3 regions of the Streptomyces sp. NPDC048142 genome follow, and region 2 is predicted to be linked to each of the others. Evidence: riboswitches for the same ligand, from Rfam matches in the RefSeq annotation. Region 2 holds a riboswitch; each other region holds the start of a gene.

Region 1 (9,825 bases), on a different contig from region 2:
GTTGTACTTCTCGGTGGCGACCTCGGCGTCGTGGTACAGCCGGTCGACCTTCGCCTTGACCTGCGTGGCGGTGGGGGCCGGTTCGGCGGGGGCCGCGCCCGCTCCGGTGACCGAGCCGGCGGTGGCGGCCCCGGCGAGCGCCAGGGTGGCGGCGGTGCGGGCAGCAGGGCCGGCGAACGGGCGCTGCTTGGGTTTTCGGTGAGCTGACCTGCGGTGCGCTGCCACGGGGATGGCATCCTTTCTGTCGGCTGCCCGCCGGGAGATACCGGCGGGTCCGTGAAGGACGCTAATCCGGGTGCGGGGAAAAGAGTCACCATGACAGCTATTGCCCTGATGTGACGTTTCGCCGGTCGCATTCGATCGGGAATGGGGTCCTATTGCAGGGCGATTCGCTCACGGCCGAGAAGGCGCACGAGGAAGGTGCAAAAGGAAGGCTTGCCTCACTGCACGGTGAAACACTGGCCATGGCTAGGCTCCGGATCCATGGACGTACTCATCAATGTCTTCGTCGCCCTGCACATCATCGGCATCGCCTCCCTGCTGGGCGGCTTCCTGACGCAGATGAAGGCCATGGGGGCGGGGACCGCCCGCTTCGTCCCCGCGATGCTTCACGGCGCGCTGACCATGCTGGTCACCGGTGTCGCCCTGGTCGGCCTCAACCAGGCCGACGATCAGGCCGTGAACAACGTCAAGATCGGCATCAAGCTGGCGCTGCTGGTCGTGATCCTCGCCTTGGTCTACGTCAAGCGGGACGACGAGAAGGTCGACAAGGGCGCGTTCGCGGCGGTCGGCGGGCTGACGGTCGCCAACATCTTCATCGCCACCGTCTGGACATGAGGTGAGGCGTTCCGGGAACGACCGCTGAAGAGCCGCCCCCGGCCCCGTACGCGTACTGCTGCTACGTACCGGTCCTACGCGTTCTGGCGCTACCTACTGCCCCTACCTACTGCCCCTACGCGCTGCCCCTACGCACTGTTGCTACGCCGGGCGCACGCTTCCGTAGATCGGCATGGAGTAGATCGACTCCTCGCGCACGTTCGCACCCGGCTTCGGGGCGTGGATCATCATCCCGTCGCCCTTGTAGATGCCGACGTGGCTGATGTCGTCGTAGAAGAAGACCAGGTCCCCGGGGAGCAGGTCGGAGGTGGCGACCCGGGTTCCGACGTTCACCTGGTCCCAGGTCGTCCGGGGCAGGGTCACGCCCGCCTCCCGCCACGCCGCCTGCGTCAGCCCCGAGCAGTCGTAACTGGACGGGCCCGACGCGCCCCAGACGTACGGCTTCCCGATCTGGGCGCGGGCGAAGTCCAGCACCTTCTCCGCCTTGGCGGCGTAACCGCTGCCCGTGCCGGTGCCGGAGCCCGACCCCGTGCCCGTACCGGATCCGGAGCCCGTTCCCGAACCGCCGCTGGACTCCTTCGCGGCCTCCTCGCGGGCCTTCTCCTCCGCCTCGGCCTTCTCCTTCGCCTCGGCGGCCTGCCGGGCGGCCAGCTTCGCCGCCTTCTCCTTGGCCTCGGCCTCCTTCTTGCGCTCCAGCTCCGCCAGCCGCGCCTTCTCCTCGGCGGTCAGCCGGGACAACAGGCCGCGGGCCTCGGTGAGCTTGGTCTGCACGTCCTTCTTGCTGGAGGCGCGTGTGGCCTGCGTCTCGGTGAGGGTCTCCAGGCTCTTCACCGCCTCCGCGCGCTTCTTCGCCGCCGCCGCCTGCTGCGTACGGAAATCGGTGACGGCCTTCTGCTGCCTCTCTGTCGCCCGGTCCATGAGCCGGCTCTGGTCGAAGTACCCCTGCGGGTCGTCCGCCAGGAAGAACGTCGCCGTGGGCGCGATGCCGCCGCTGCGGTACTGGGCCGCCGCGTAGGAGCCCAGCGCGCGGCGCGCCTCGTTGATCTTCTCGGTCCGCTTCGCCACGTCCGCGAGCAGCGTGGCGACCTTCTTCTGCTGCGTGGCGGAGGCGGCCTTGGCCCGGTTGTACTCCTGGGTCGCGGTGCCCGCCTGCCGGTACAGGGCGTCGACCTTCTTCTGCACTTCCTCGATGGTGGGCTTCGGCTCCGCGGGCGCGGCCGTGGCGCTCTGCGTGGAGAGCAACGTCACGGAGGCCAGCGCGGCCGTCGTCAGCCCGACGGCGGGAGTGGTGGTGCGCACCTTCGTGCGCGGCTTGCGATGCGATGCCAAGACCGGCATCTCCTTCCGTGGACCGCCTACCGGGTTAGCTGTCGGGTTCGGACGGAACGGAAGGCTGTCCTACGGTCCGGATGCGAGGGCACGGACCGATTCACCCCGGTTCTGCGTGTGGGTCCCCGGTTCCGAACTACCTGGAGGGCAGGACGGATTCGGCAGAGGTGTCCGTTAGGCGCGGTTCGCCTCAGGGAGGTACGGATCACCTGACCGAGCACGCTAGCCAACCCGTGGCACCGCTGGGAAGGAGCATGAGCGATATGCCCGATACATTTTCGTGACCTTTTCGGATCATGGGCCACACACCCCTTCCGACCGGGCACTCCTTCACGGAACGTGGGCGTCCGCTCTCCGTGCGTACCGGTGGCGTACGGGTGCCGAGGGCTGCTTCCGGCCTTCGGCCGAAGGTTGTCAGTCCGGCAGCCTAAACTCGGGAGGCGATGAGCAGCCTCTTTGACGACAGTTTCCTGACCGGCCTCCAGCCCGCGGAGGACGGCCCCCCGCCGCCCCCCGAGGACCACGCGCCCGAAGCGGTGCCGGAGGGACTCTTCGAGGGCGTCTACGACGCGCCCCCGCCGCCCCGGGACGGGTATTACCGGGACGGCCACCCGCGCCCGGTGATCGACGCCGCGGCGCTGCTCGACGGGCTGAACACCGAGCAGCGCGCCGCCGTCGTGCACGCCGGATCCCCGCTGCTCATTGTCGCCGGGGCCGGCTCCGGCAAGACCCGGGTGCTCACCCACCGCATCGCCCACCTGCTGGCCGAGCGCGGCACGCACCCCGGGCAGATCCTCGCGATCACCTTCACCAACAAGGCCGCGGGCGAGATGAAGGAGCGCGTCGAGCAGCTCGTCGGCCCGCGCGCCAACGCCATGTGGGTCATGACCTTCCACAGCGCGTGCGTCCGCATCCTGCGCCGCGAGTCGAAGAAGCTCGGCTTCACCTCGTCCTTCTCGATCTACGACGCCGCCGACTCCAAGCGCCTGATGGCCCTGGTCTGCCGCGACCTCGACCTGGACCCCAAGCGCCACCCGCCGAAGTCCTTCACCGCCAAGGTCTCCAACCTCAAGAACGAGCTCATCGACGAGGAGACCTTCGCCGGGCAGGCTGCCGATGGCTTCGAGAAGACCTTGGCCCAGGCGTACGCGCTTTACCAGGCCCGCCTGCGCGAGGCCAACGCCCTGGACTTCGACGACATCATCATGACGACGGTCCACCTCCTCCAGGCCTTCCCGGACGTCGCCGAGCACTACCGCCGCCGCTTCCGCCACGTCCTGGTCGACGAGTACCAGGACACCAACCACGCCCAGTACACGCTGGTACGGGAGCTGGTCGGCCCGGCCGGAGAGGCCGACGCCCCCGCCGAGCTGTGCGTGGTGGGCGACGCGGACCAGTCGATCTACGCCTTCCGGGGCGCGACCATCCGCAACATCCTCCAGTTCGAGGAGGACTACCCGAGCGCGACGACGATCATGCTGGAGCAGAACTACCGCTCCACGCAGACGATTCTCTCCGCCGCCAACGCCGTCATCGAGCGCAACGAGAGCCGCCGCCCCAAGAACCTCTGGACCAACGCCGGCTCCGGCGCCCGCATCACCGGCTATGTCGCGGACACCGAGCACGACGAGGCGCAGTTCGTCGCCGACGAGATCGACCGGCTCACCGACGCGGGCGACGCCAAGGCGGGCGACGTCGCCGTCTTCTACCGGACCAACGCCCAGTCCCGTGTCTTCGAAGAGATCTTCATCCGCGTCGGCCTGCCCTACAAGGTCGTCGGCGGCGTGCGCTTCTACGAGCGCAAGGAGGTCCGGGACGTCCTGGCCTACCTCCGGGTCCTCGCCAACCCCGAGGACACCGTCCCGCTGCGCCGCATCCTCAACGTCCCCAAGCGCGGCATCGGCGACCGCGCCGAAGCGATGATCGACGCCCTGTCGATGCGGGAGAAGATCTCCTTCCCGCAGGCACTGCGCCGGGTGGACGAGGCGTACGGCATGGCCGCCCGCTCGTCCAACGCCGTCAAGCGCTTCAACACGCTGATGGAGGAGCTGCGCACGATCGTCGAGTCCGGCGCCGGGCCCGCCGTCGTGCTGGAAGCGGTCCTGGAGCGCACGGGCTATCTCGCCGAGCTCCAGGCCTCCACCGACCCGCAGGACGAGACCCGCATCGAGAACCTCCAGGAACTCGCCGCCGTCGCCCTCGAATTCGAGCAGGAGCGGGGCGAGACGGAGGGCGCGGGGACGCTCGCGGAGTTCCTGGAGAAGGTCGCGCTCGTCGCGGACTCCGACCAGATCCCCGACGAGGACGAGGACGGCTCCGGGGTCATCACGCTGATGACCCTGCACACCGCGAAGGGCCTGGAGTTCCCGGTCGTCTTCCTCACCGGCATGGAGGACGGCGTCTTCCCGCACATGCGGGCCCTCGGCCAGACCAAGGAGCTGGAGGAGGAGCGCCGCCTCGCGTACGTCGGCATCACCCGCGCCCGCGAACGGCTCTATCTGACCCGGGCCGCGATGCGCAGCGCCTGGGGCCAGCCCTCGTACAACCCGCCCTCGCGGTTCCTGGAGGAGATCCCGGAGCAGCACCTGGACTGGAAGCGCAAGGGCCCGATGGCCGCCCCCGCGGGACCCACCTCCGGCATCACGTCCTCGCTGTCCTCCTCCCGCTCCCGCACCGGCCCCTCGGGCTTCGCGACCCGGCGCGGCACGGAGAAGCCGACGGTCACCCTGGTGGCCGGCGACCGGGTCACGCACGACCAGTTCGGGCTCGGCACGGTGACGGCTGTCGAGGGCTTCGGCGACCAGGCCAAGGCGACGGTCGACTTCGGCGACGAGCGCCCGAAGAAGCTGCTGCTGCGGTACGCACCGGTCGAGAAGCTGTAGACGGCGAGAGATATACGGGCGAGGCAGCAGAAAGCGGGAGGGAGGGCCGAGGGCCCTCCCTCCCGCTTCCGGGTGTCCGTCTCAGGTCGGGTTGAGGCCCTTGCTGCGCAGCCACGCCAGCGGGTCGATCGCCGAACCGCCGCCCGGCCGGACCTCGAAGTGCAGGTGCGGACCGGTGGAGTTGCCCGAATTCCCGGAGTACGCGATGACGTCACCGGCCTTCACCGGGCCCGAGCGGATCTTCGTGCTGCTGAGGTGGCAGTACCAGGTCTCGGTGCCGTCGGCGGCGGTCACGATCGCCATGACTCCATAGGCGCTGTTCAGCTGGGTGCGTACGGTGCCGTCGGTCGCGGCCATCACCGGAGTGCCGTACGAGACGGGGAAGTCGATGCCCGAGTGCACGGACATCCAGTTGACGCCCGCCTGGCCGTAGTAGGCGCTGAGCCCGTGCTGCTTGACCGGCAGGACGAACTTGGGTCGCAGCGCCTCACGGCGTGCGGCCTCCTCCTCGCGCTTCTTCTTCTCCGCGGCCTGGCGTTCCCGCAGGTCGATGCGCTCCTGGGTGCGGCTCGCGCGCTCACGGAAGTCGTCGCTGCCCTCCGAGAGCTGCGCCAGCTGGCTGTCCAGCCGGTTGTTCGCGGCGACCGGCTGGACCGTGCTGGGGTCGGCGACCGCCAGCGAGGTGGTCGTCTCGTCCTTCTTCTCCTCGTCGCCGGACAGCCCACCGACCGAGGCCGCGGCGATGCCCGCGACGCTCATCACGCAGGCGGAGGGCACCGCGACGGTCAGCAGGGCGGAGCGCTTGGCGGGGGTACGCCGACGGGCCCGGCTGCGGGGGGCGGGGGGACGGGCGGCGGTGCGGTTCGCGGGGTGCGGGGCGGGGAAGTCGTCCCCGGCGTCCGGCTCCGGCGCGGCGTCCGGTGCGAGGGCGGGGAAGGTGGCGGTGGAGGACAGCTCGGCCTCGGGCTCCTCGGACGTACCGTCCGGCTCGGCCGGCACTTCGGGCGCCGTCGCGTCGGCCGACTGCTGTTCGTACAGCGGGTGCGACGTATGTTCGGGTTCGTACGCGCACTCCCCGGGCGTGGCGCCGGAGTTCCATGCGGTCGCGTCGTAGGCGCCGGTGTCGTACGTACCTGTGCCGTACGCACCCATGCCGTAGGCGCCGGTGGTGGCGTACGTCCCGGTGGCGTACGAACCGGTGTCATGTGAACCGGTCTCGTACGAACCGGTCTCGTACGAACCGGTGTCATGCCTACCGGTGTCGTCGGCGACGGCCGCGGTGTCGTACGCGCCGGTCGGATACGCCTCGGCCGGATACGCCCCGGTCTCGTGGACGTCCGTCCCGCGGACGCCGCCGGTTCCGTACGCGGTGCCGGCCGGGTACGTACCGGTCTCGTAGGCACCCGTCCCGTACGCCCCGGTGCCGTACGCCTCCGTGGCGTACGGGGTGTCCGTGCTGTACGGGGCGGTCGCCCACTGACCGGTCAGGTCCTGGTCGGTGACCTGCTGCCAGGCCCCGGAGGTGTCCCACTGCTGCGGGGCCTGCTGCGAGGCCTGCTCCTGCGGGGCGTAACCGTCGTGGGCGAGGGTCCGCTGTGCGCCGGTGTTCCACGCGGAGGAGTCGTACTGGCCGCTGTGGTCCGGCTGTCCGGTCGCGTACGCGGTGTCGTAGCCGGCGCCGTAGGTGGTGTCGCCGTAACCGGCGGCGGGGTGACCCGCGTCGTGGCCGGTGTCGTGGCCGCCCGGAAGGGAGCCGAAGAGCGGGTCGGTGGCGAAGCTGCCGGTCGATCGGTCGTCGTACCCGACGTGCCCGGCGTGGGGGTGCTGGTCGTTCACCAACTTCTCTCTCGCCTCGGCAGCAGGACAGTTCTGGGTCCCGGTCAGGGGGTCCCAGGGGGAAGCAGTGGCGGCGACTGTACCCGGCGGTATGTGAGGACGACAATCTTCGACAGGTTTTGCGTTCGCCGGAAACGGGCAATCGGCCGTCTTTCGGTGGACGGCTGACGCAGCCTTGGCCCTACGTTCGAGTGATGTTCTATTTCAGGCCACGGAAGCCGCTCCGGCGGTGGGTGCCGTGTCCTCCGCTGCCTCCGGCGCATCGAGAGCCTCACGGATCGCGGCGGCCACCGTCGGGTGCACGGGCAGCGCGAGGTGGCCGATGCCGGTGACGCGCACGTTCACCGTGTCGAGATCGGGGTGATCGACGCACGCCGTTTCGACGGGGACCATCACCCGGTCCAACTCGCTCCAGAAGCTCACGAAACGGGTCCGGCAGCCGGGGGCGGGGCCGCGCAGTTCCTCGATCACGGAGGAACCGCCACGCATCTGCCGCACGATGGGGTGAATGCCGGCCCCGGGGGCGACGGCGGTGCCCCCGTGCGGGGTCCCCAGCGTCACCAGGGTGCGCACCCGCCGGTCACCGCCGAGTCGCTGTACGTAGTACCGGGCGATCAGGCCGCCGAGGCTGTGCCCGACGATGTCGACCCGGCTGTGCCCGGTGCGCGCGCAGATTTCCTCCACATGCCGCCCGAGCAGGTCGGCGGCGGCGCGGATGTCGCGTGTCAGCGGGGAGTAGTTGAGTGATTCCAGGTGGCGGTGGCCGTGCCGGGTCAGTGCGCGGCGCAGGACGACGAAGACGGAACGGTTGTCGATGAAGCCGTGCAGCAGGACGACGGGCGGCGTGGCGGAGGCCGTGACCGGCAGACCGGTGACCGGCAGGGCCGTGGCCGGCCGGGTGGCGGCCGGTTGGGTGGTGGCCGTGGGCGGCGCGGCCTCCGCCGGGTCCAGGGCGGGACCCGCGTCCGGGCCGGGACCCGCGTCCGGGTCCGGGGCGTCGGTGCCGGTGTTCGTCGGCCGGGTCGGCGGGCGGCGCTCCGGGGCGAGGCCGAAGGGGTAGACGATCAGGTGCCCGGCGAGGACGACCAGCTCCAGCGCGGTGGCGCCGAGCAGTGCGGACGACAGCCGGGGGACGACCGGCAGGCGGGGGAAGCGGGGCAACAGGGAGAGGAAAGGAAGGAGCTTCACGGCCGGCCTCCTGACACGGGCGTACGGGGGAGGCGGCTCCCGTCCCGTATGCCCTCATGGGGTGTCGGCGCGAGTGCCGGGGGTGGGGTGTCGGTACGAGTGCCGCGGGGCCGGGCGGGCCGGGCGGCGACGGGGGTCGTACCACCGTGCCGTGCGGCTGGCGGCGCGGTGGTACGACGACCTCGTAGCAGCTCCTCCAGGGGGTGTCTCGCGCCGGGCTCCGCGCGGCCGGAACACCGCGTGGTACGGGGGACGGAGCCTGGCGAACATGTCCCACGTGTGATTTCCCCCTCCCCGCCTGCCGCGAAACAGCGGCTTGCGGGATGCTGTGGATAACGTTCGTTCACATCCCCGGCCCTTCAGGCACGGGAGACCAGGTGGAGGCAGTGATGGGTGTGACCGGTCCGATCCGTGTGGTGGTGGCCAAGCCGGGGCTCGACGGCCACGACCGCGGCGCCAAAGTCATCGCGCGGGCGTTGCGGGACGCCGGTATGGAGGTGATCTACACGGGGCTCCACCAGACGCCCGAGCAGATCGTCGACACGGCGATCCAGGAGGACGCCGACGCCATCGGCCTCTCGATCCTCTCCGGGGCGCACAACACGCTGTTCGCCAAGGTGATCGAGCTCCTGAAGGCCCGGGAGGCGGAGGACATCAAGGTGTTCGGCGGCGGGATCATCCCGGAGGACGACATCGCACCGCTGAAGGAGCTGGGCGTCGCGGAGCTCTTCACCCCGGGGGCGACGACGACCGAGATCGTCACATGGGTCAACGCCAACGTCCGCCAGGCCGCCCAGACCTGAACGCCGACCCCGGGGCGGGCCCGCTGTGCACGGGGCCCGCGCGGGCGGCGGGGCAGGCGTCAGGGCCGGAGAGGCGGCGGACCCTGCGCACGGGGCCCGCGCGGGCGGTGGTGGTGGTTCCCGTCGTCGCGCCGGTCGCCGGAGCCGCCTCCGGTGCGGTGTCGGGTCGCCGGAGCCGTCTTCGGCGCGGCGTCGGGGCGGCCGGAATCGTTTTCGGTGCGGTGCGGTGCGGTGTCGGGTCGCCCGAACCGTTTTCGGCGCGGTGTCGGCTCGTCGCGAACGCTTTCGGCGCGCCGGGTCACCGGCTCCGTCCGCAGCGCCGCGTCAGGCCATCAGCTCCGCCTCCATCGCGGCGCGCAGCCGCAGGGTGGAGACCAGGCGCTGGAAGGCCTCCGACCAGTAGCCGCCCGCTCCCGGTGACGCACCCTCCTGCTCGTCCTGCGCGGCCGTCAGGACCTCCAGCCGGTCGGCCTCTGCCGGATCCAGGCAGCGTTCCGCGAGGCCCATCACTCCGCTGAAGCTCCACGGGTAACTCCCGCCGTCCCGCGCGATGTCGAGTGCGTCGACCACCGCACGCCCGAGCGGTCCGGCCCAGGGGACCATGCACACCGCGAGCAGCTGGAACGCCTCCGACAGACCGTGCGCGGCGATGAACTCGGCGACCCAGGAGGCCCGTTCGTCCGCGTCCAGGATCGCGAGGAGCTTTGACCGCTCGGCGATCGAGGCCGTCCCGGGGCTTTGCTCGGGTGCCGAGGGACGCCCGAGCAACGCCCGGGACCACTGCGGATTCCGCTGCCGCATCGCCGCCCGGCACCATGCGGTGTGCAGCTCCCCGGCCCAGTCGTCGGCGACCGGCAGGGCCACGACCTCCTCGGCCGGACGCCCGCCGAACCGCTCCTCCCAGGCGCCGAGCGGGGTGGCCTCCACCACCTGTCCGAGCCACCAGGACC
Region 2 (9,825 bases):
CGCTTGTCCGAGGCCGCTCGTACGGGGCCGGGCCGGGGATGTCGGGTGTGGCCGCCGGTGATCAGGCGGAGCCCGGCGCGGAGGTGAGGTACCGCTCGCCGTAACTGGTCAGAGGCGCGCCGGGAATGCCGTAGAGTTGTGTCTACCGACGCGGGGTGGAGCAGCTCGGTAGCTCGCTGGGCTCATAACCCAGAGGTCGCAGGTTCAAATCCTGTCCCCGCTACTGAAGACCCGGGCCCGGCACGCACAGCGTGCCGGGCCCGAGTCGTTTTCCGGTGCCGCGATGTTCCGGCTTGACCTTGACGCAGCGTAAAGATCTAGCGTTTCCGGCATGGAGTGGTCCATTCAGGAAATCGCCAGAAAAGCCGGCACCACGAGCCGCACGCTCCGGCACTACGGGGACCTCGGTCTCCTCACGCCGAGCCGGATCGGGAGCAACGGCTACCGCTACTACGACCAGGACGCCCTCGTCCGGCTGCAGCGCATCCTGCTGCTGCGGGAGCTCGGACTGTCGCTGCCCGCCATCAAGGACGTGCTCGCGGGGCAGCGGGACACGGCGGTGGCGCTGCGGGCGCATCTGCGGCTGCTCGAACAGGAGCAGGCGCGCATCGGGCGGCAGATCGCCTCGGTGCGGACCACTCTCCACAAGACCCAGGAGGGGATGGAACTCATGGCCGACGAAGTGTTCGACGGTTTCGACCACACCGCCCACGAGCAGGAGGTGACCGAGCGCTGGGGCCGGGACGCGTACGAGGAGGGCGACCGCTGGTGGCGTTCGCTCGGGGAGCGGGAGAAGCGGGCGTTCCAGGACGAGCACGAGGCCCTCGCGCGCGACTGGGGGCGGGCCAGGGAGGCCGGGCTCGCCGCGGAGGGGGCCGAGGCGCAGGAGCTCGCCCGTCGGCACTGCGCATGGCTGTCGTCGGCCAGGGAGCCCAGCCGCTCGTACGTGATCGGGCTCGGGGAGATGTATGCCGCCGATCCCCGCTTCGCGAAGAACTACGATCGCCACGGGGACGGCACCGCCGCCTTCGTACGGGACGCGCTGACGGTCTACGCGGAACACCGGCTCTCCGACTGACCGCCAAGGGCCGGGCTGCCGTCCGCTTCCCCCTATTCGGCCGATGCCCGGTCGCCGCCCGGCGCGGCTCCGGGAAGCCTGGACCGGGCGCGGTACCGTCCGCAGCCGTGGGTGGACCGGGCAGGAGTGCACAGGTGGGGATGGCCGAGAGACGGCGTAGCGGCACGGCGGGGAGCATCGACGCCGTGGGCCGTGCGGTGTTCGGGTCTCCGGAGGGCAATGTGACGCCCGGCAGCCGGGGGTCACGCCGGTTCGTCCGGATGCTGCCCGCCCTGCTGATCGTCGGCGGGCTGGTGTTCGACTCACTGTCCCCGCCCAACTTCACCGCCGTTCCCCTGTTCGTCGCGGCCCCGCTGATCGCCGCACCGTTCTTCTCGCTGTCCCGGACCGTCCGCACCGACATCGCCGCGCTCCTCTCCGTCATCGCGATGCGGCTCGCCGACGGGACGTCCACCCAGGTGGTCCCCGTCATCGAGATGATCACCGTGCTCACCGCCTCGGTGCTCGCCATCGTCATCAACGGGGTCGTGCGGCGCAGCAACGAGCAGCTGGCCTCGGCCCGGGTCATCGCGGAGACCGCCATGCGGGCCGTGCTGCCGACGCCGGCCGAGCGGATCGGCGGGCTCCAGGTCGCGGCGCGGTACGAGGCGGCGCAGGCGGACGAGTTCGTGGGCGGCGACCTGTTCGCCGTCGCGGACACCCCGTACGGGGTACGCGTGGTGGTCGGCGACGTACGCGGCAAGGGGCTGGGCGCCGTGGAGGCGGTGGCGGTGATCATCGGGGCGTTCCGGGAGGCCGCAGAGCAGGAGCGTTCGCTGGAGGGCGTCGCGCAGCGGCTGGAGCGGGCGCTGGCACGGGAGGGGACGCGGCGGTACGGGCTGGACGCCATGGAGGGGTTCATCACCGCCGTGCTGGCCGAGATCCCGCCCGGCTCGGCCTCGCTGCGCCTCGTCAACCGCGGTCACCCCGAGCCGATCCTGCTGTACGCGGACGGCGCCCTGGAGGAGCTCGCGCCCTCGGTGCCCGCGCTGCCGCTGGGGATGGACCTGGGGGTGTGGCCGGACCGGGCCGACGAGTGGGCGATGCCCGCAGGGGCGACGCTCCTCGCCTTCACGGACGGCCTGTCGGAGGCCCGGGACGCGAACGGGGTCTTCTACGATCCGGCGGCCCGGCTGCGCGGCCGGATCTTCCCGGGGCCGGAGGAGCTGCTGTCGGCGCTGACCGACGACGTACGGCTGCACACCGGGGGGCGGACCACGGACGACATGGCGCTGATCGCGGTCGCCCGGCCGGCGGAGGGGCAGCCCGTGCGCCGGACGACGGTGAGGATCGTGGGCCGGGGCGATGACACGGTGCGTAACTGAAGGGCACCGCTCCGCATAACATTTGACATACCGTCAGAAAATGAGGTGCGGCTGAGGCTCGGTCAAGTCGCCCGATTCCACCCGCTTGTGACCTGTATATCCCTGCTGTGTTCGTTAATGATCAACAGGAACAGCTTGGAATTGGGCACATGCTTCTATTAACGTTCGATAACGCAGCGCGGTCGTCACAGTCGTCGTCAGAGACGGCGCCGCGCGCGAGCGCCGAATTCCGCAAGGGAACCGGGGAACCACCTACATGGGGTGAATCGGACGCCTGTGTCTCGTGAGAGACGGAGGGGCCCGTAGGAGACCTTCCTGCTCCGAACCCGTCAGCTAACCCGGTAGGCGAGAAGGAAGGAAAGGAGTGCGCCCACGTGGCGTCCAACAAGCCTGCCCCTGAGGCCCCGTCACCCTTCAGTGCCGACACCTTCGGTGGCGCGGAGCGGTCCTGGGAAGAGTGGAACCCCACCGAGGAGTCCATCCGTCCCGTGCGCGGCAGGCACCGCGTGTCCAAGCAGCGTGGTCTGGCCCGTAGTTCCACCGTCCTCGGAGTCGGCGTCATAGCGGCCGTCGGTGCGGGCGGCATGGCCACCGCGCAGGACAAGGCGCCGGTCTCCATCACTCTTCCCGATTCCATCTCGGACAACCTCCCCGACGCCACGTCTCTTCCCGGCGTCGGGTCCTTCATGTCGGACGACGCGGAGACGGCCCCGGTCGCCTCGTCCGCGCCGCTCACCACCGCCGGTCTCACCAGCGCCGAGGCCGAGCAGGGCGCCACCGACGCGGGCGAGGCCCTGCGCGCCCGGATCCTCCAGCAGGCCGAGCAGCAGCAGGCCAGCGCCGACGCCGAGGCCAAGGCCACCGCCGAGAACGCCGCGGCCGAGAAGGCGGCGCAGGAGGCCAAGAAGCAGCAGGACCAGGCCGAGGCGGAAGCCGCCGCGAAGAAGAAGGCGGCGGAGGAAGCGGCGGAGAAGAAGAAGGAGGCCGAGCGGCTCGCCAAGCTCGCCGCCAGCTACTCCCTCCCCACCTTCTCGTACACGATCACCTCGACCTACGGTCAGTCCGGCGCGCTCTGGTCCTCCGGCCAGCACACCGGTCTCGACTTCGCCGGGTCGGCCGGTGCGCCGCTCAAGGCCGTGCACAGCGGCACGATCACGTCGGCCGGCTACTCCGGTTCGTACGGCTACCGCACGGTGCTCCAGCTGGAGGACGGAACCGAGATCTGGTACGCCCACCAGTCCTCGATCGAGGTCTCCGTCGGCCAGAAGGTCACCACGGGCCAGACCATCGGCCGGATGGGCGACAGCGGCAACGTGACCGGCGTCCACCTCCACCTTGAGGTCCGCACCGCGGGCGGTTCCGCGATGGACCCGATGGCCTGGCTGAACAGCAAGGGCCTGAACGTCTGAAACCCCCGGCCCCCCGGCCGACGTCCTTCGTCGCCACCCCGAAACTCCGGCAGCCCTGACGCACACCCCCCGACGCCAGGGCTGCCGGTCTGTCCGGGGACGGCACGGTTCCGGGGACGGCACGGTTCCTTGGGGGGCATGGTTCCTGGGCGACACGGTTCCTTCCCGGTGGAGGTGGGGAGGTACGGTCGCGCGGCGGTGGAGGAATGAGGAATACCGCCCACCGTCCACCCCGTTGGACCCTCACATGACTTCCGCGCGCACTCTCGGCACCTCGGGCCTCCGGGTCTTCCCCCTCGCCCTCGGCGGCAGCGTCTTCGGCTGGACGGCGGACGAGCAGTAGTCCTTCGCCGTCCTGGACGCGTACGTCGCGGCCGGCGGCAACTTCATCGACACCGCTGACGCGTACTCCGCCTGGGTCGAGGGCAACGAGGGCGGCGAGTCGGAGACCGTCATCGGCAGGTGGCTCGCCTCCCGCGGCAACCGGTCCGACATCGTCGTCGCCACCAAGGCCGGCGCCCACCCCGACCACCGTGGCCTGGCCGCCGGCACGATCAAGGGCGCCGCCGAGGCTTCGCTGCGCCGGCTCGGCACCGACCACATCGACCTCTACTACACGCACTTCGACGACGAGACCGTCCCGGTCGAGGAGATCATCACCGCCCTCGACCAGCTGGTGAAGGACGGCAAGGTGCGGCACATCGCCGCCTCCAACATCAGCCCCGAGCGCCTGCGGGCCTCCCTGGACTTCTCCGAGCGCGAGGGCCTCGCCCGGTACGTCGCGCTCCAGCCCCACTACAACCTGGTCTCCCGCGACACCTACGAGGGCGCCCTCCAGGACACCGCGGCCCGCGCCGGCCTCGCCGCCGTCCCGTACTACGCGCTCGCCTCCGGTTTCCTCACCGGCAAGTACCGCCCCGGTACGAAGGTGGAGAGCGTCCGCTCCGCGAAGGCGGGCGGCCATCTGGAGTCGGAGCAGGGCCGCAGGGTGCTGGCCGCCCTCGACCGGGTCGCCGGGGAACGCAACGCCGAGATCGCGACGGTCGCCCTCGCCTGGCTCGCCGCGCAGCCGACCGTCGCCGCCCCGATCGCCTCCGCCCGTACGGTCGAGCAGCTCCCCGCCCTCGTCGCGGTCGCCGATCTGCGGCTGACGGACCGGGAACTCGCCCTGCTCACCGAGGCGTCGGCCTGAGACCATCCCTGCCGTCCGTCGCCGACGCTACTGCGGCGGCGGCGGGGGCGGAGGCGGGAGTCGGTGGGTGGGCGGTGCGCTGCCGTACGGCTGGGGCGGCGGGTAGGAGTAGGGGGATGGGGGCGGCTGCGGGACCGGGCCGCTGTACCCGTACGCCTGCCCGTACCCGTACCCGTACCCGTACCCCTGCCCGTGTCCGTATCCGTATCCCTGCCTCTGCTCGTGTCCGTACCCGCCGTATCCCTGCCCGTACCCGTTTCCGTGCGGCATCGGGGGGTTGCGGTGGTGATGGAAGCCAGGGTGGGAGGTGAGGCGGGCCGCGTGGGTGAGGGCCGGGGCCGCGACTTCCCGGCGCTGCCAGAGATGGTGCAGCAACTCCCGCTCCCGCGCGCCGAAGTCCGGACCCACCGCGCCCTGGCGGGCCCGGCGGCGCAGACCCGCAAGGGTGGTCGCGAACGACTCGTACTCCGCGACCGCGCGGGCCGCCGCCCGGCCCCGGGTCCGGTCCGGCTGCCAGTGGCGGGCCAGGTCGCGGGCCACGCCCCGGGCCCGCATGGAGGAGAGCGCCGACGGCTCGGCGGGGGTGAGCCAGCCGGCCGCCGCGTACGCGGGCAGCTCGGCGGCCAGGGTGCGCAGCTCCCGCCGGCGCGACCAGACCGCCAGCCAGGTCACCAGGCCGAACGCCGGGACCATGACGATGCCGTACACCGCGTAGAAGCCGTACGGGCCGAAGGACGACGAGCCGTTCCACAGGGCGTGCAGCCCCATCGCCAGGAGCAGCCCCAGCAGCGGCAGGGCGATCCGGCGGAAGCGGTGGCGGCGGGCGCTGACGGCCGCGAAGCCGAAGCCGAGGCCGGTGAGGACGGTGAACAGGGGGTGCGCGAACGGCGACATCACGATCCGCACGAAGAACGTCCCGGCCGTCACCGAGGCGAACCCGGAGCTGCCCAGCTGCTGGTCCTCGCCGAAGGCGTTGCCCAGATAGAGGATGTTCTCGGTGAACGCGAAGCCCGTCGCGGTGAACCCGGCGACGACGATACCGTCCACCACCCCGCCGGACTCCCGTCTGCGGAACAGGAAGATCAGCAGCACGGCCGCCGCCTTCGCGCTCTCCTCGACCACGGGGGCGATCACCGTCGCCCCCAGGGTGTCGGCGCTCGCCGGGTCGGCCGTCGCGGTGGCTATCCAGCGCGTCGCGAACGAGTTGGCGATGATCGCGACGAGTGCGGCGGCGCACGCGCCCCAGGCGAAGGAGAACAGCAGATTCCGCCAGGGGCCCGGCTCGACCCGGTCGAGCCAGCGGAAGGCGGCCATCAGGAGCGGCACCGGAAGCACCGCCAGGCCCAGGCCGACGAGGAACCCCTCCGGGCCGGTCTGCTCGCGGACGAGGGCCAGGATCAGCAGCCAGCACAGCGCGAGCACCACGATCACGGCCCCGGCGCGGAACACCCTGCTGCGCCACACCATGCCGACGCGGCGCGGCCGGTAACGCGCTCGGCCACGCTCCGGCGCGGCGCCCAGGGCCTCGTCGAGCCGCTGCTCGTGGAGGACCGGGACGGCGGGCCGCGCCTGCTGATGCTGCACGGAGGGGTCGGACACTCCTCGACCCTAACGAGGAGCACTGACACCCGACGACGGCGCATCCGGCCAGGTCCGGGCCACCGGCGGGTGGGTCAGACGCGGGCGAACAGCAGGTCGTGGACGACGTGCCCCTTGTCCAGGCCCTGCCCCTCGAAGCGGGTGAGCGGCCGGAACGCGGGACGCGGGGCGTATCCGCCGTCGGCCGCGGTGTTCTCGAAGCGGGGGTGCGCGGTGAGCACCTCCAGCATCTGCTCGGCGTACGGCTCCCAGTCGGTCGCGCAGTGGACGCTTCCGCCGGGCTTCAGCACCGGGGCCACCAGGTCCAGGAACTCGGGCTGGATCAGGCGCCGCTTGTGATGCCGGGCCTTGGGCCACGGGTCGGGGAAGTAGACCCGCAGGCCGTCGAGCGACTCGGGGGCCAGCATCTCGCGCAGCAGGATGATCGCGTCGCCGTTGGCCACCCGTACGTTGGTCGAACCCGCCTTGTCCGCGAGGCCCAGCAGATTGCCCTGGCCGGGGGTGTGGACGTCGACCGCGAGGATGCCGGTGCCCGGGTCGTCGGCCGCCATCTGCGCGGTGGCCTCGCCCATGCCGAAGCCGATCTCCAGGACGACGGGCAGACCGTCGAACATCTCGGCCAGGTCCAGGACGCGCTTTCCGTCGATGTCCAGGCCCCACTTCGGCCACAGCCGCTCCAGGGCGTCCTGCTGGCCGGTCGTGACCCGGCTGCGGCGCGGCTGGAAGCTGCGGATCCGGCGCTCGTGGTGCGAGCCGGCCGGGTCGGCGGCGGGGCCGCCGGGGAAGCGGGGCTCCTGGCGCAGCCGGCGCGCGCGCTCGAAGGAGGCGGCGCGCAGGGCGGCGGCGTCTTCGGCGGCGGACGGGTCGGCCGGGGCGTCGGCGAGCGCGGCGGCGGCCGTGGTGTTGGCCGGGGCGTCGGCGAGCGGGGCGGGAAGCGCGTCGGCCGCCGTGGAGCCGGTCGTGGCCGCGTCGGTGTGCGTGCCGACGGCCGCGGCGTCGGGGGCTGTGGCGGGGGTGGGGTTCAGGGGCTGCTCAGACACAATGACCGGATTCTACGGCGGGCGGCTTCCACCCCGCCTCCCGAGCCCGGCGCAGCGCACGCCGTGCCACCTCCCGCCCGATGGGCAGGCACGCCGTCGCGGCGGGCGACGGGGCGTTGAGCACATGCACGGTGTGCGGGGCCTCGCGGATCAGGAAGTCGTCGACCAGCGTGCCGTCCTTCAGCACCGCCTGGGCCCGGACCCCGGCGGGCGACGGGCGCAGATCCTCCTCGGTGACGGCGGGCAGCAGCCGCTGGACGGCCCGGGTGAAGGCGGGCCGGGACAGCGAGCGGTGCACCTCGCCCGCCCCGTACCGCCAGTGCCGGCGGGCGAGGTGCCAGGTGCCCGGCCAGCTCAGCGTGGACAGCAGTTCGGCGGGGCGGACCTGCGGCCAGGCGTATCCCTCGCGGGCCAGGGCGGGGACAGCGTTGGGTCCGACGTGGACGGAGCCGTCGAAGCCCCGGGTGAGGTGGACGCCGAGGAAGGGGAAGGCCGGGTCCGGCACCGGGTAGACCAGGCCGCGCACCAGCTCGGGGCGGGCCAGTGCGTAGTACTCGCCCCGGAACGGCACGATCCGCACCCCGGGGTCGTCCCCGGCGAGGCGGGCCACCCGGTCGCAGTGGAGACCCGCGCAGTTGACCAGCACCCGGGCCCGCACGACCGGGCCGTCCGCCGTGCGCACCGCCACGCCCCAGGGGCGCCGGTCTATCGCGGTGACCTCCGCGCCGTACCGCACGATGCCGCCCGCCGCGGTGACCTCGGCCGCGAAGCGGGTGGCGACGGCGGTGAAGTCGCAGACGCCCGTCGTGCCGACCCGGATCGCCGCCAGGCCCCGGACCTCCGGTTCGTACTCCGCGATCTGCGCCGGGCCCAGCTCCCGCACGGGCAGACCGTGCGCGCGGCCGCGCTGCACCAGGCCGTGCAGCCGGGGCAGCTCGGAGCGCTCGGTGGCGACGATCAGCTTGCCGGTGGTGGCATGGCCGATGGAGTGCTCGGCGCAGAAGTCCGCCAGCTCGGCGGAGCCCCGCAGCGCGTACCGGGCCTTGAGGGAACCGGGGCGGTAGTAGATGCCGCTGTGGATCACGCCGCTGTTGCGGCCGGTCTGATGGCGGGCGGGGCCGCGCTCCTTCTCCAGGACCGTCACCCGGGTGCCCGGAGCGGACCGTAGAAGCGCATACGCGGTCGACAGACCGACGATCCCGCCGCCGATCACCAGCACATCGCAGTCGTACGCCGCGTGCGTCATCATCACGCCACCTCCCACCCCGATAGTGCACTGACCCACTGACAACCGGCTCAAACCCGAGCCGGGCAGGGCGTGGCGCACACCTCGCCGGACGTGCCCTCGCCGCCCGGCTCAGACGGGGGTGACCAGCAGCGGGCGGGCCCGCTCCCGCAGCTCGGCGACGCGGGGCTCGTCCCCGTACGGCTCCAGACGGTGGAGCAGATCGCGGACGTACTCCATGGTGCGGGCCGAGGAGATCCGGCCGGCGACCTCCACCGCCCGGGTGCCCGCCGCGCAGGCCGCGTCCAGATTGCCCGACTCCAGCTCGGCGACGGCGGACACGACGAGCCGCAGTCCGTGGCTGCGGACGAACTCCTCGGTCGGCCGGGACAGCGCCTGCTCGGTGAAGCGCCGCACCTGGCGGGGGGCCTTCAGGTCCCGGTAGCACTCGGCGGCGTCGGCGGCGAACCGGTCGTAGCCGTAGAAACCGAGCCAGGGCGGGTCGGCGTCGCCCGCCCGGGACCGCTCCAGCCAGCTCTCCGCGCCCTTGAGCGCGGCCCCCGCTGCCGGTGCGTCGCCGGCCTTCGCATGGGCGCGGGCCTCCACCAGCCGGAAGAAGCTCATGGTGCGGGCGGTGGCGAGGCCGCGGTTGCGCTCGACGGCCGCCTGGGCGAGGTCGACGCCTTCGTCGGCGAAGCCGCGGTAGGTCGCCTGGAGGGACATCGAGGCGAGGACATAGCCGCCGAGCGGGACGTCGGCGGCGGCGCGGGCCAGGCGCAGGGCCTGGATGTAGTAGCGCTGGGCGGCCTCCTGCTGGCCGGTGTCGAAGGCCATCCAGCCGGCCAGCCGGGTCAGCTCGGCCGACGCGCCGAACAGGGCCCGCCCGACCTCGTCGGTGTACGAGCCGAGGAGCAGAGG
Region 3 (9,825 bases), on a different contig from region 2:
GCGGCCGCGGGCGCCGAGGTGCTGGGCTCCCCCGGCGACATCTCCGTGCTCTTCGACAAGCGGCTGTGCCACGGGCTCCTCGACCGCGCGGAAGTCTCCGTGCCCGCCTCGCCGACGTCCGGCTCGGGGGCGGCGCCGGTGCGCGGCTGGTCCGACGTACGGGAGTTGCTGCGCGCGCACCGGATGCCCCGGGCGTTCGTGAAGCTCGCGCACGGGTCCTCCGCGTCCGGGGTACTGGCGGTGGAGACGGCGGGCCCCGGCCGGGTCCGGGCGAGCACCTCGGTGGAACGGGACGCGTCGGGGAGGCTGTTCAACTCGCTGCGGGTCCGGCGCTACGCCTCGGAGCGGGAGGTCGGTGCGGTCGTGGACGCGCTGGCCCCGGACGGGCTGCACATCGAGCGCTGGCTGCCGAAGCCGTCCCAGCGGGGGCGGGTCGCGGATCTGCGGATCGTGGTGGTCGGCGGCCGGGCGACACACGCGGTGGTGCGGACGAGCACGGGCCCGATGACCAATCTGCATCTCGGCGGTGCGCGCGGCGACCTCGACGAGGTCCGGGCCGCCGTGGCGGCGGCGGGCGGCTGCTGGCGCGAGGCGCTGGCGATGTGCGAACGGGCCGCGGCCTGCTTCCCCGGGACGCCCTGTGTGGGCGTGGATCTGCTGCCCACGGCCGGCTGGCGGCGCTTCGCCGTCGGCGAGGTCAACGCCTTCGGCGATCTGCTGCCCGGACTGACCGGTCTGCCGGGCAGCGGCGCCGAGGGCCTGGACACCTATGCGGCGCAGGTCGCCGCCGTACTGGACCGAGCAAGGAACCACCGTGCCGTCACCGCTTCCTGACCCCGCCGAGACCCCTGAATCCGCTCGGCCCGATATGGGCGAGGTCGTGGGCAGCCACGATCTGCTGCTGGTCACCCTGGACACCCTGCGCCACGATGTCGCCGTCGAGCTGGCGGCCGCCGGGCGCATCCCGAATCTGGCCCGGCATCTTCCCGGGGGCTGCTGGGAGGAGCGGCATGCTCCGGGCAGCTTCACCTACGCCTCGCACCAGGCGATGTTCGCCGGGTTCCTGCCGACGCCCGCCTCCCCGGGGCCGCACCCGCGGCTGTTCGCGGCGCGGTTCGCGGGCAGTGAGACGACGGCGGACGGCACCTTCGTGTTCGACACGCCCGATCTGGTGTCGGGGCTGGCCGCCGAGGGCTACCGCACGGTGTGCGTCGGCGGGGTCGGCTTCTTCAACCGTCAGGGGCCGCTCGGATCGGTGCTGCCCGGGATGTTCCAGGAGAGCCACTGGGAGCCCGGCTTCGGCGTGGCCTCGCCCACCTCGTTCGAGGAGCAGGTGGCCAGGGCCGAGGAGATCGTCGCGGCGCTCCCCCAGGAGCAGCGGCTGTTCCTCTTCGTCAACGTGTCCGCCCTGCATCAGCCGAACTGGTTCCATCTGCCCGGAGCGACCCGCGAGGCGGGCGACTCCCGCGCCACGCACGCGGCGGCCCTGGAGTACGTGGACCGGCACATCGGCCGGCTCTTCGCCGCGGCGAGCAGCCGCCGCCGGTGCTTCGCCATCGTCTGCTCCGACCACGGCACCGCCTACGGAGACGACGGCTACACCGGTCACCGGCTCGGCCACCCGGCCGTCTGGACCGTCCCGTACGCCCACTTCGTCCTCGAACCACCCGCACCATCCACAGCACCCGAACCACCCGCACAGCTCGAACCGCTCGAACCGGGGGCCGCCCGATGACCACCACCACCTCCACCGCCCCGCTTCCCCCCGTCCGGCCGTACGAGAGTTACGTCTACGCCTATCCGCACAAGACGGCCTACCGTCCGCTGGAGGACCCCCCGTCACTGCGCGCGCTGTGGGCGGCGGAGCCCAAGGACGCGCTCTCCCTCTATCTCCACATACCGTTCTGCGAGGTCCGCTGCGGCTTCTGCAACCTCTTCACCCGGATCGGCGCGCCCGAGGAACTGACGACGCGCTATCTGGACGCGTTGGAGAGACAGGCCGTGGCCGCCCGGGACGCCCTGGGCGACGAGGGACCGGTGCGGTTCGCTGCGGCGGCGTTCGGCGGCGGGACGCCGACCTTCCTCACCGCCGGTGAGCTGGAGCGGCTCTGCGACATCGCGGAGAAGCGGATGGGCGCCGCACTGCGCTCGGTGCCGCTCTCGGTGGAGACCTCCCCGTCCACGGCGACGGCTGACCGGCTGGCGGTGCTGGCCGACCGGGGCACCACCAGGATCAGCATCGGCGTGCAGAGCTTCGTGGACGAGGAGGCGCGGGCGGCCGTCCGCCCGCAGCGTCGCGCCGATGTGGAGGCGGCGCTCGGCCGGATCCGCGATGCGGCGATCCCGGTGCTGAACATCGACCTGATCTACGGCATCGACGGACAGACCGAGCGCAGCTGGCTCGCCTCGCTGGACGCGGCGCTGGTGTGGCGGCCGGAGGAGCTGTATCTGTATCCGCTGTACGTCCGCCCGCTCACCGGTCTGCACCGCCTGGGCGCGGCGGCCGGTGCCGGGGCGGAGGCCCTGGAGCAGGCTGCCTGGGACGAGCAGCGGCTGCGGCTGTACGCGGTGGGGCGGGACCATCTGCTGGCGCACGGCTATGAGCAGGTGTCGATGCGGATGTTCCGGCGGAGCGATGCCCCGCGGGAGCAGGAGAGTCCCGAGGACTACGCCTGCCAGACCGACGGCATGATCGGCCTGGGCTGCGGGGCCCGTTCGTACACGGCGGCCCTGCACTACTCCTTCGACTACGCGGTGGACATGCGGGAGATCCGGTCGATCATCGACCGCTTCACCGCCACCGAGGACTTCTCCCGGGCCGAGGTCGGCCGGTACGTCGACGCCGGCGAGGCACGCAGGCGGCATCTGCTGCAGTCGCTGCTCCAGGCGGCGGGGCTGCCGGTGGCGGACTACCGGGCGCGGTTCGGTACGGATCCGCGCGCGGACTTCGCCACCGAGCTGGCGGGGTTCGCGGCCCGGGGCTGGCTGGACCCGTCGGCGCCCAAAGGGCTGCTGCGGCTGTCCCCTTCGGGTCTCGCCCACTCCGACGCGCTGGGTCCGGCGTTGTTCTCCCCCGGGGTGCGGGCCGCGATGGCCGCGTACGAGCGGAAGTGACCGGGCCATGGACCTGACGATTCTCTACCGGGGCCCGCTCGCCTCCTGCGACTACGACTGTCCGTACTGCCCGTTCGCCAAGCGGCGGGACAGTCGCGCGCAGCTCACGGCGGACCGGGAGGCGCTGGAGCGGTTCACCGGCTGGGCGGCGGCGCAGACCGGCGACCGGCTGTCCGTGCTGTTCACCCCCTGGGGCGAAGGGCTGGTGCGCTCCTGGTACCGGCAGGCGCTGACCGAGCTTTCGCATCTGCCGCACATCGGCCGGGTGGCGATCCAGACGAACCTGAGCTGCCGCACCGGCTGGCTGACGGACGCAGATCCTGAGCGGATCGCGCTCTGGTGCACCTACCACCCGGGGCAGACCCCGTACGAGCGGTTCCTCGGCAGGTGCCGGGAGCTGTCCGGGCTCGGCATCCGCTACAGCGTGGGGGTGGTGGGCTTCGACGCCCATCTGGAGGAGGCACGGCGGCTGCGGGCGGCGCTGCCGGAGGAGGTCTATCTCTGGGTGAACGCCGCCGAGGGACACACCTACACCGACGAGGAGGCGACGCGGTGGACGGAGCTGGATCCGCTGTTCCCCTACAGCCGTGATCCGCACCGCTCGGCGGGGCTGCCCTGCCGGACCGGTGAGTCGGTGATCTCGGTGGACGGCGACGGCACGGTACGGCGCTGTCACTTCGTCCAGGCCGAGCTGGGCAGTCTCTACGACGGCAGCTACCGCCGGGCGCTCGGCCCGCGGGCCTGTCCGCTCGCCGTGTGCGACTGCCATATCGGCTATGTGCATCTGGAGTCGCTGCCGCTGTACGACGTGTTCGCGGGCGGTGTCCTGGAGCGGATACCGGCCGGGCCCGGGGTGGGCATGCCTTCGGACGGGCTCGTGGTGCCGAGCCCGCCCCGGCGTGCGCTCCCCCTGCTGGAGCCATGACCGTACGACTGCTGGAGCCGTGACCGCTACGACCGCTACAGCGGCAGAAGGTCGGGACGCTTCGCCTCTACGTGGTCGCCGGAGGACTCTCCGCGCAGCCGTCGCCCGATCCACGGCACCAGGTATTCGCGGGCCCACTGGATGTTGTCGCGCCGCTCGTCGAAGGGGCTGCGCTGGGCCTGCGGCGGCCAGGGCTGGTCGGGGTCGGCGGGCACGTCGTGGCCGAGGACCTGTGCGGCGCGCAGCGCGACGCGGGTGTGGCCCTCGGGCGAGAGGTGCAGCCGGTCGTTGTCCCAGGCGCGCCGGTCCTGGACCGAGCGGAGCGACCACAGGTCCAGCACGGGGCAGTGGTAGCGGTCGGCGATGGCCCGGAGATGCACGTTGTAGGTGGCGATCTTGCCGCGCATGTGGCGCAGCACCGGAACGCCCCGGGTGTCGAAGCCGGTGGTGACCATGACCGTGCCGACGGCGTTGCTCAGGTCGGCGACCGCCCGCTCGAAGCGCTCGGCGAGGTCGTCGGGGTCGGTGCCGGGCCGGATGATGTCGTTGCCGCCCGCGCAGAAGCTGACCAGGTCGGGGGCCAGTTCCTTGGCGCGCGGGATCTGCTCCTCGACGATCTGGTCGAGGAGACGTCCTCGTACGGCGAGATTGGCGTAGCGGAAGTCCCCGTGCGGGGAGTCCTCGGGGCCGGCCGCCGCGTCGGGGGCCGGGAGCCGGTCGGCGAGGAGGACCGCGAAGCGGTCCGCCCAGCCGACGAAGGTGCCGCCGGGGCCGGGGTCGCCGACTCCCTCGGTGAAACTGTCGCCAATCGCCGCGTACGACCCGATGATGTGCTGCTGGTTGTTTCTCGAATCGTCTGCCACAAGCACTTATCCTGCATCGTTCGATGTGACTTACGCGACCGTAATACGGGGTTGACGCGTGGTGAGATAGACCACCCGGTCAGTTGCAGTAAAGCCGGAATAAAGAGAGGGGCGGTGCGCCGCCGCGCACCGCCCCTCGTCACTTCTCGCCCCGCTCGGTCAGACGGAGACGCCGTGCTGACGCAGGTACGCGATCGGGTCGACGTCCGAGCCGTAGCTCGGGCCGGTGCGGACCTCGAAGTGCAGGTGCGGGCCGGTGGAGTTGCCGGTGGAGCCGGAGAGGCCGATCTGCTGGCCGCCGGTGACGGTCTGGCCGACGGAGACGTTCAGCGCGGACTGGTGGGCGTACTGGGAGTACATGCCGTCCTCGTGCTTGATGACGACCTCGTTGCCGTACGAGCCGCCGTAGCCGGCCGAGACCACGGTACCCGGCCCGATCGCGAGGACGGGGGTGCCGGAGGCGGCCTGGAAGTCCGAGCCGGTGTGGTAGCCGCTGGACCAGCTGGCGCCGGAAGCGCGGTACTGGGTGGTGACGTTGGCGCTGGCCAGCGGGGCCGACCAGCCGGAGCCGGTGGCCTCGGAGGAGCCGGCCGGCGTCGAGCTGCCGGAGCCCTCGGAGTCGTCGGCGGAGACCGTGTCCGCCTTCGGGTCCTTCTTCGGAGCGGCCTTGGGTGCCGGTTCGGCCTTCTTCGGGGCTGCTTTGGGAGCCGCGGACTTGGGAGCCGCGGACTTCTCTGCCGGGGCGGAGCCCTTGGCGCCGAGGGTCAGCTTCATGCCCGGGTGGATCAGGCTGGGGTTCTCTCCGACGGTGGAGCGGTTGTCCTGGTACAGCTTCTCCCACCCGCCCTTGAGCCGGTGCTCGGCGGCGATCTTCGACAGGTAGTCGCCGGGGACGACGGAGTACGTCTTCGGGGCGGCCTTCGACGCGGCCGGGGCGGTCGACGGGGCGGTGTGCGCGGCGGCGACCGAGGCGGCGGCGGGCTTCGCGGCCGGAGCGGCCCGGTCCGCGGCACTCGCGACGGTGGCGCCGATGAGCGGGAGGGCGAGTACGGCGCCGCCGGTCCCTGCGGCGAGGACGCCGCGGGAGATCGGGCCGGACTTCGGACGACGGTGCTTACCCTTTGCGGGCATGGGGAAGTTCCTCTCCGGCGCCTGCGAGGTGAGCTGTCGGGTTCGGGCTGGAGATGCCCGGTCGCGTTGCGGCGACTTCACCCCGAGCCGGTCCGGATCGCTCCGGATCGGCGGCTTACCTGGTTCCCCCGCTCCTGCCACGCGTGAGTGGGTGGGTGCGAATTCCGGGCGGCGGCAGGATTAGGCGGTCCGTCCGGATTGCGGCGACCGTAAACGAGTCAGGACGACAGGAACAAGCCACCGGTTGCGCACCTGAATCATCGATTCAATATCGCCCCGGATTTCCCGTCACACTCCGTGGATGACGGATCTTGAATTTCCGTACGGGCAACGGGAATGCCCCGGGACGCGCTCACCACGGTCCGTCACGGATATGATCCCGCTCACCTCTGGAATCCCATCTCCCCCATTAGCGGGGCATGTTCTGCGAAATACACCAATACGGACATGCCGCAGGCGCCACCCCTGACGCCGGGTCAGCCCGGCCCGCGTGGCACCCCGCACCGGGTACCCGACCGTGATGATTTTCTGTCGAATCGATGTCGTATCGTCACGGGAGCGCCCTCGCCGGCGAGCCGCGCCGACGCCAGAGACCCCAGAGGAGCCACCGTGACGCAGCAGGTGCCGCAGGTCCCGCCGACAGAGACCGCGCTGACCGGAGTCCGCAACTTCCGCGACGTGGGCGGTCTTCCCACCACGGACGGGCGGCACACCGCCTTCGGCCGGCTCTACCGCAGCGGTCACCTGGCGCACGCCACCGCCGAGGACGCGGCCTTCCTCGGCGGACTCGGACTGCACACGATCTTCGACTTCCGTAATTCCGCCGACCACCAGCTCGACGGGTACGACATCGAGCTGACCGGTGTCCGCAATGTCAGCATTCCGCTCTCGGACCCGGCCGACGGCGCGGAGTTCTGGCGCATGGTGCGCGACGGGGACATCGAACAGCTGCGCTCCATCCTCTCGGGCGGCAAGGGCGCCGAGCGCATGATCCGGATGTACCGCTCGACGATCGTGGACCGCACCGCCGAGCACAGCCGCGTGCTGCACTCCCTGGCCGAGGACAGCGTCCCGGCCCTCATGCACTGCGCCGCGGGCAAGGACCGGGCCGGTCTCTCGATCGCGATCGCCCTGCTGGCGGTCGGCGTCGAGCCGGAGGCGATCGAGGAGGACTACCTCAAGTCCAACGACCTCCACCGCCGGTACAAGGTGAAGCGCACCGATATGTCCGAGTCCGGAATGTCTCCCGAGGTGATGGAGCTGCTGAACCCGCTCTTCGGGGCGCATTCCGACTACCTCGCGGCGGCGTTCACAGCCATCGAGGAGACCTGGGGAACGACCGACCGCTACCTGACCGAGGGGCTGAGGGTCTCCCCCGGGACCCGGGAACGACTGCGCGAGCGCCTGCTCGACCAGGGCTGACCCGGCCGGCGGCGATTCGGCCGGCGGCCCGCCGTCACGTGCTCACCGTCACCGGCCCGCCGTCACGTGCTCACCGTCACCGGCCCGCCTTCACTTGCCTGCCATCACCTGCCTGCCGTCACTTGCTTCCGGCGACCACGAAGAGCAGATAGAGGAAGCCCGCGATGATGTGGCCCGCCACCAGGTAGGCGAAGAGACGGATCACCACGCCGCGCGGCATCCGCTTCTCCTGCGGGTCCTCGTTCTCGCGACGTCCGGGGCCCAGCGGGTCGAAGTGTTCGGAATCGGACATGACGGTCCTCTCTGTCGGCCTCGCGGCCGGTGGAGCGAAGGATGCCGCCGGCGGGAACGGCCGGTCAGCGCGCGTGGAGGGCGTTGCCGAGGCAGAGCTCGGCGGCGGGACTCTGCAGCAGGGTGTGGACGAAGAGCAGCTCGGCGCCGCAGCGGTCGACGGCCGCGATCCGGTGCGGGGTGAGCGAGTCGAAGTGGGCGCTGTCACCGGGTTCGAGGTCGTGGACGGTGTCGCCGAGCCCGACCCGCAGCCGTCCCTCAAGGACGTACAGCCACTCCTCGCCGGGATGGACCCGGACCAGGTCGCCCTGGGCCCCGTACGGAACGCGCACCCGCAGCGCCTGCATCGCGCGGCCGGATCCGCCGGCCTGCCGGTACATCCAGCCGTCCGCCTCCGCCCCCTCGAAGCCGCCGCCGCGGACGATCGCGCCCCGTTCGGGCGGCTGCTCGCCGAGAAGCTCGGAGACCGTCGTACCGTAGATACGGGCCAGCCCCAGCAGCATCGGCAGCGAGGGCTGCCGGCGGCCGGTCTCCAGCCGGGAGAGATGGGCCGGGGAGAGCCCGGCCCGCTGAGCAGCGGTTTCCAGGGTCAGGCCACGGCCTCGGCGCAGGTCGCGCAGGCGGGGTGCGACGCCGGGGAGCTCGTCCGGCACCCCTTCGTCCGGAGGGTTCATGTCTCCATTGGGCCAGGACCTTTCCTCCGGGGCAATAATTTGCCCCGGAGGCAAACCGGGTCCCGGGCCGGTCAGCGGTTGGCCACGGCCTGCTTGACCAGGGTCCGGCCGAAGTCCCACATCAGTCCGCCGCCGCTGTGCGCGTCATCCATGACGGAGGTGAACGCCGCCACGAAGCGGTCCACCTCCGCGTCCCCGATGACCAGCGGCGGAATCAGCTTGATCACTTCCAGGTGGTCGCCGGAGACCTGGGTGAGGATCCGGTGCTTCTGGAGCAGCGGCACCACGACCATCTGAGCGAAGAGTCCCTTGCGGGCCGCCTGGAGCATGGTCCAGCGGCTGCGGAGTTTCAGCGACGACGGCCGGCCGAATTCGATGCCGATCATCAGTCCGCGGCCGCGGACCTCGTGCAGCAGCTCGTAGCGGTCCACCAGCGCCGCCAGCCGCTCGCGCAGCAGATCGCCGGTGCGCCGCGCGTTCGCTACGGTCTCCTCGTCCTCCATCACGGTCAGGACGGCGAGCCCGGCCGCCATCGCCTGGGCGTTGGAGCCGAAACTCGCCGAGTGGACGAGGACCCGGTCCATCGAGGAGTAGACCTTGCGGAAGATCCAGTCCTTGCCGAGGGTCGCGCCGACGGGCACATAGCCGCCGGAGAGCGCCTTGGCCACGCACACCAGATCGGGCTCCACGCCCTCCTCGTGCTGGTAGGCGTAGAAGTCCCCGGTCCGGCCGAGGCCGGTCTGCACCTCGTCGGCGATCAGGAGCGCCTTGTGCCGGTGCAGCAGCTCCTGCGCCTGCCGCAGATAGCCGGGCGGCGCGGCGTGCACGCCTTTGCCCTGGATCGGCTCCAGCACCAGGGCCGCGACATCGCCCCGCTTCAGCTCGCGGCGCAGCGCGTCCAGGTCGCCGAGCGGGACCGCCGTGTCGGGGAGCAGCGGGCCGAAGCCGTCGCGGAAGCCGCCCTCGCCGTTGACCGAGAGGGAGCCCGTGGTGAGCCCGTGAAAGGCATGGTCGCAGTAGAGGACCCGGGGCTTCCCGGTCGCGCATCGGGCGAATTTCAGCGCCGTCTCGACCGCTTCCGTGCCGCTGTTCCCGAAGAAGACGCGGTCCAGGTGCGGGCTGTGGGTCAGCAGCTTCTCGGCCAGCAGTCCGGGCAGCGGCTGGCAGTCGAAGCGGGTGAGGTCGGCGAGCTGGGCGTCCAGGACGTCGTGCAGGGCCTGGCGGACGACGGGGTGGTGGCGGCCGAGGCCCATGACGCCGAACCCGGCGAGCATGTCGAGGTAGTCGTTGCCCTCCGCGTCCCAGAAGTACGCGCCTTCGGCCCGCTCGTAGACCTTGTCGAAGCCGATGGTGTGCAGCATGCGCGGCAGCTGGTGGTTGAGGTGGCGCGCGTGCAGGTCGTACC

Evidence for each region. A riboswitch is a leader RNA that binds a small molecule or an ion and turns the genes downstream of it on or off. The one in region 2 is predicted to bind cyclic di-AMP.
Region 1: linked by a shared signal. The riboswitch ahead of ACGF2Y_RS29355 (NlpC/P60 family protein) and the one ahead of ACGF2Y_RS35455 (M23 family metallopeptidase) in region 2 are both predicted to bind cyclic di-AMP.
Region 3: linked by a shared signal. The riboswitch ahead of ACGF2Y_RS20265 (peptidoglycan DD-metalloendopeptidase family protein) and the one ahead of ACGF2Y_RS35455 (M23 family metallopeptidase) in region 2 are both predicted to bind cyclic di-AMP.

Annotation. Positions count from the first base shown of each region.
Region 1 is NZ_JBIDBC010000030.1:56,821-66,645, reverse strand. It holds gene ACGF2Y_RS29365 (NlpC/P60 family protein) at 1-225, opposite strand, end outside; gene ACGF2Y_RS29360 (hypothetical protein) at 484-837, shown strand; gene ACGF2Y_RS29355 (NlpC/P60 family protein) at 979-2,166, opposite strand; cyclic di-AMP (ydaO/yuaA leader) riboswitch at 2,174-2,340, opposite strand; gene pcrA (DNA helicase PcrA) at 2,610-5,048, shown strand; gene ACGF2Y_RS29345 (peptidoglycan DD-metalloendopeptidase family protein) at 5,130-6,884, opposite strand; gene ACGF2Y_RS29340 (alpha/beta fold hydrolase) at 7,089-8,072, opposite strand; gene ACGF2Y_RS29335 (cobalamin B12-binding domain-containing protein) at 8,462-8,875, shown strand; gene ACGF2Y_RS29330 (DUF5691 domain-containing protein) at 9,200-9,825, opposite strand, start outside.
Region 2 is NZ_JBIDBC010000056.1:465-10,289, forward strand. It holds tRNA gene ACGF2Y_RS35440 (tRNA-Met) at 150-223, shown strand; gene ACGF2Y_RS35445 (MerR family transcriptional regulator) at 332-1,078, shown strand; gene ACGF2Y_RS35450 (PP2C family protein-serine/threonine phosphatase) at 1,219-2,442, shown strand; cyclic di-AMP (ydaO/yuaA leader) riboswitch at 2,653-2,805, shown strand; gene ACGF2Y_RS35455 (M23 family metallopeptidase) at 2,817-3,851, shown strand; partial or broken gene ACGF2Y_RS35460 (aldo/keto reductase) at 4,099-5,043, shown strand; gene ACGF2Y_RS35465 (PrsW family intramembrane metalloprotease) at 5,071-6,642, opposite strand; gene trmB (tRNA (guanosine(46)-N7)-methyltransferase TrmB) at 6,717-7,682, opposite strand; gene lhgO (L-2-hydroxyglutarate oxidase) at 7,675-8,931, opposite strand; gene ACGF2Y_RS35480 (sporulation protein) at 9,040-9,825, opposite strand, start outside.
Region 3 is NZ_JBIDBC010000015.1:70,443-80,267, reverse strand. It holds gene ACGF2Y_RS20290 (STM4014 family protein) at 1-834, shown strand, start outside; gene ACGF2Y_RS20285 (STM4013/SEN3800 family hydrolase) at 869-1,735, shown strand; gene ACGF2Y_RS20280 (STM4012 family radical SAM protein) at 1,732-3,114, shown strand; gene ACGF2Y_RS20275 (STM4011 family radical SAM protein) at 3,122-4,039, shown strand; gene ACGF2Y_RS20270 (SGNH/GDSL hydrolase family protein) at 4,075-4,902, opposite strand; gene ACGF2Y_RS20265 (peptidoglycan DD-metalloendopeptidase family protein) at 5,062-6,033, opposite strand; cyclic di-AMP (ydaO/yuaA leader) riboswitch at 6,037-6,197, opposite strand; gene ACGF2Y_RS20260 (tyrosine-protein phosphatase) at 6,643-7,455, shown strand; gene ACGF2Y_RS20255 (DUF6126 family protein) at 7,574-7,747, opposite strand; gene ACGF2Y_RS20250 (helix-turn-helix domain-containing protein) at 7,812-8,420, opposite strand; gene ACGF2Y_RS20245 (aspartate aminotransferase family protein) at 8,492-9,825, opposite strand, start outside.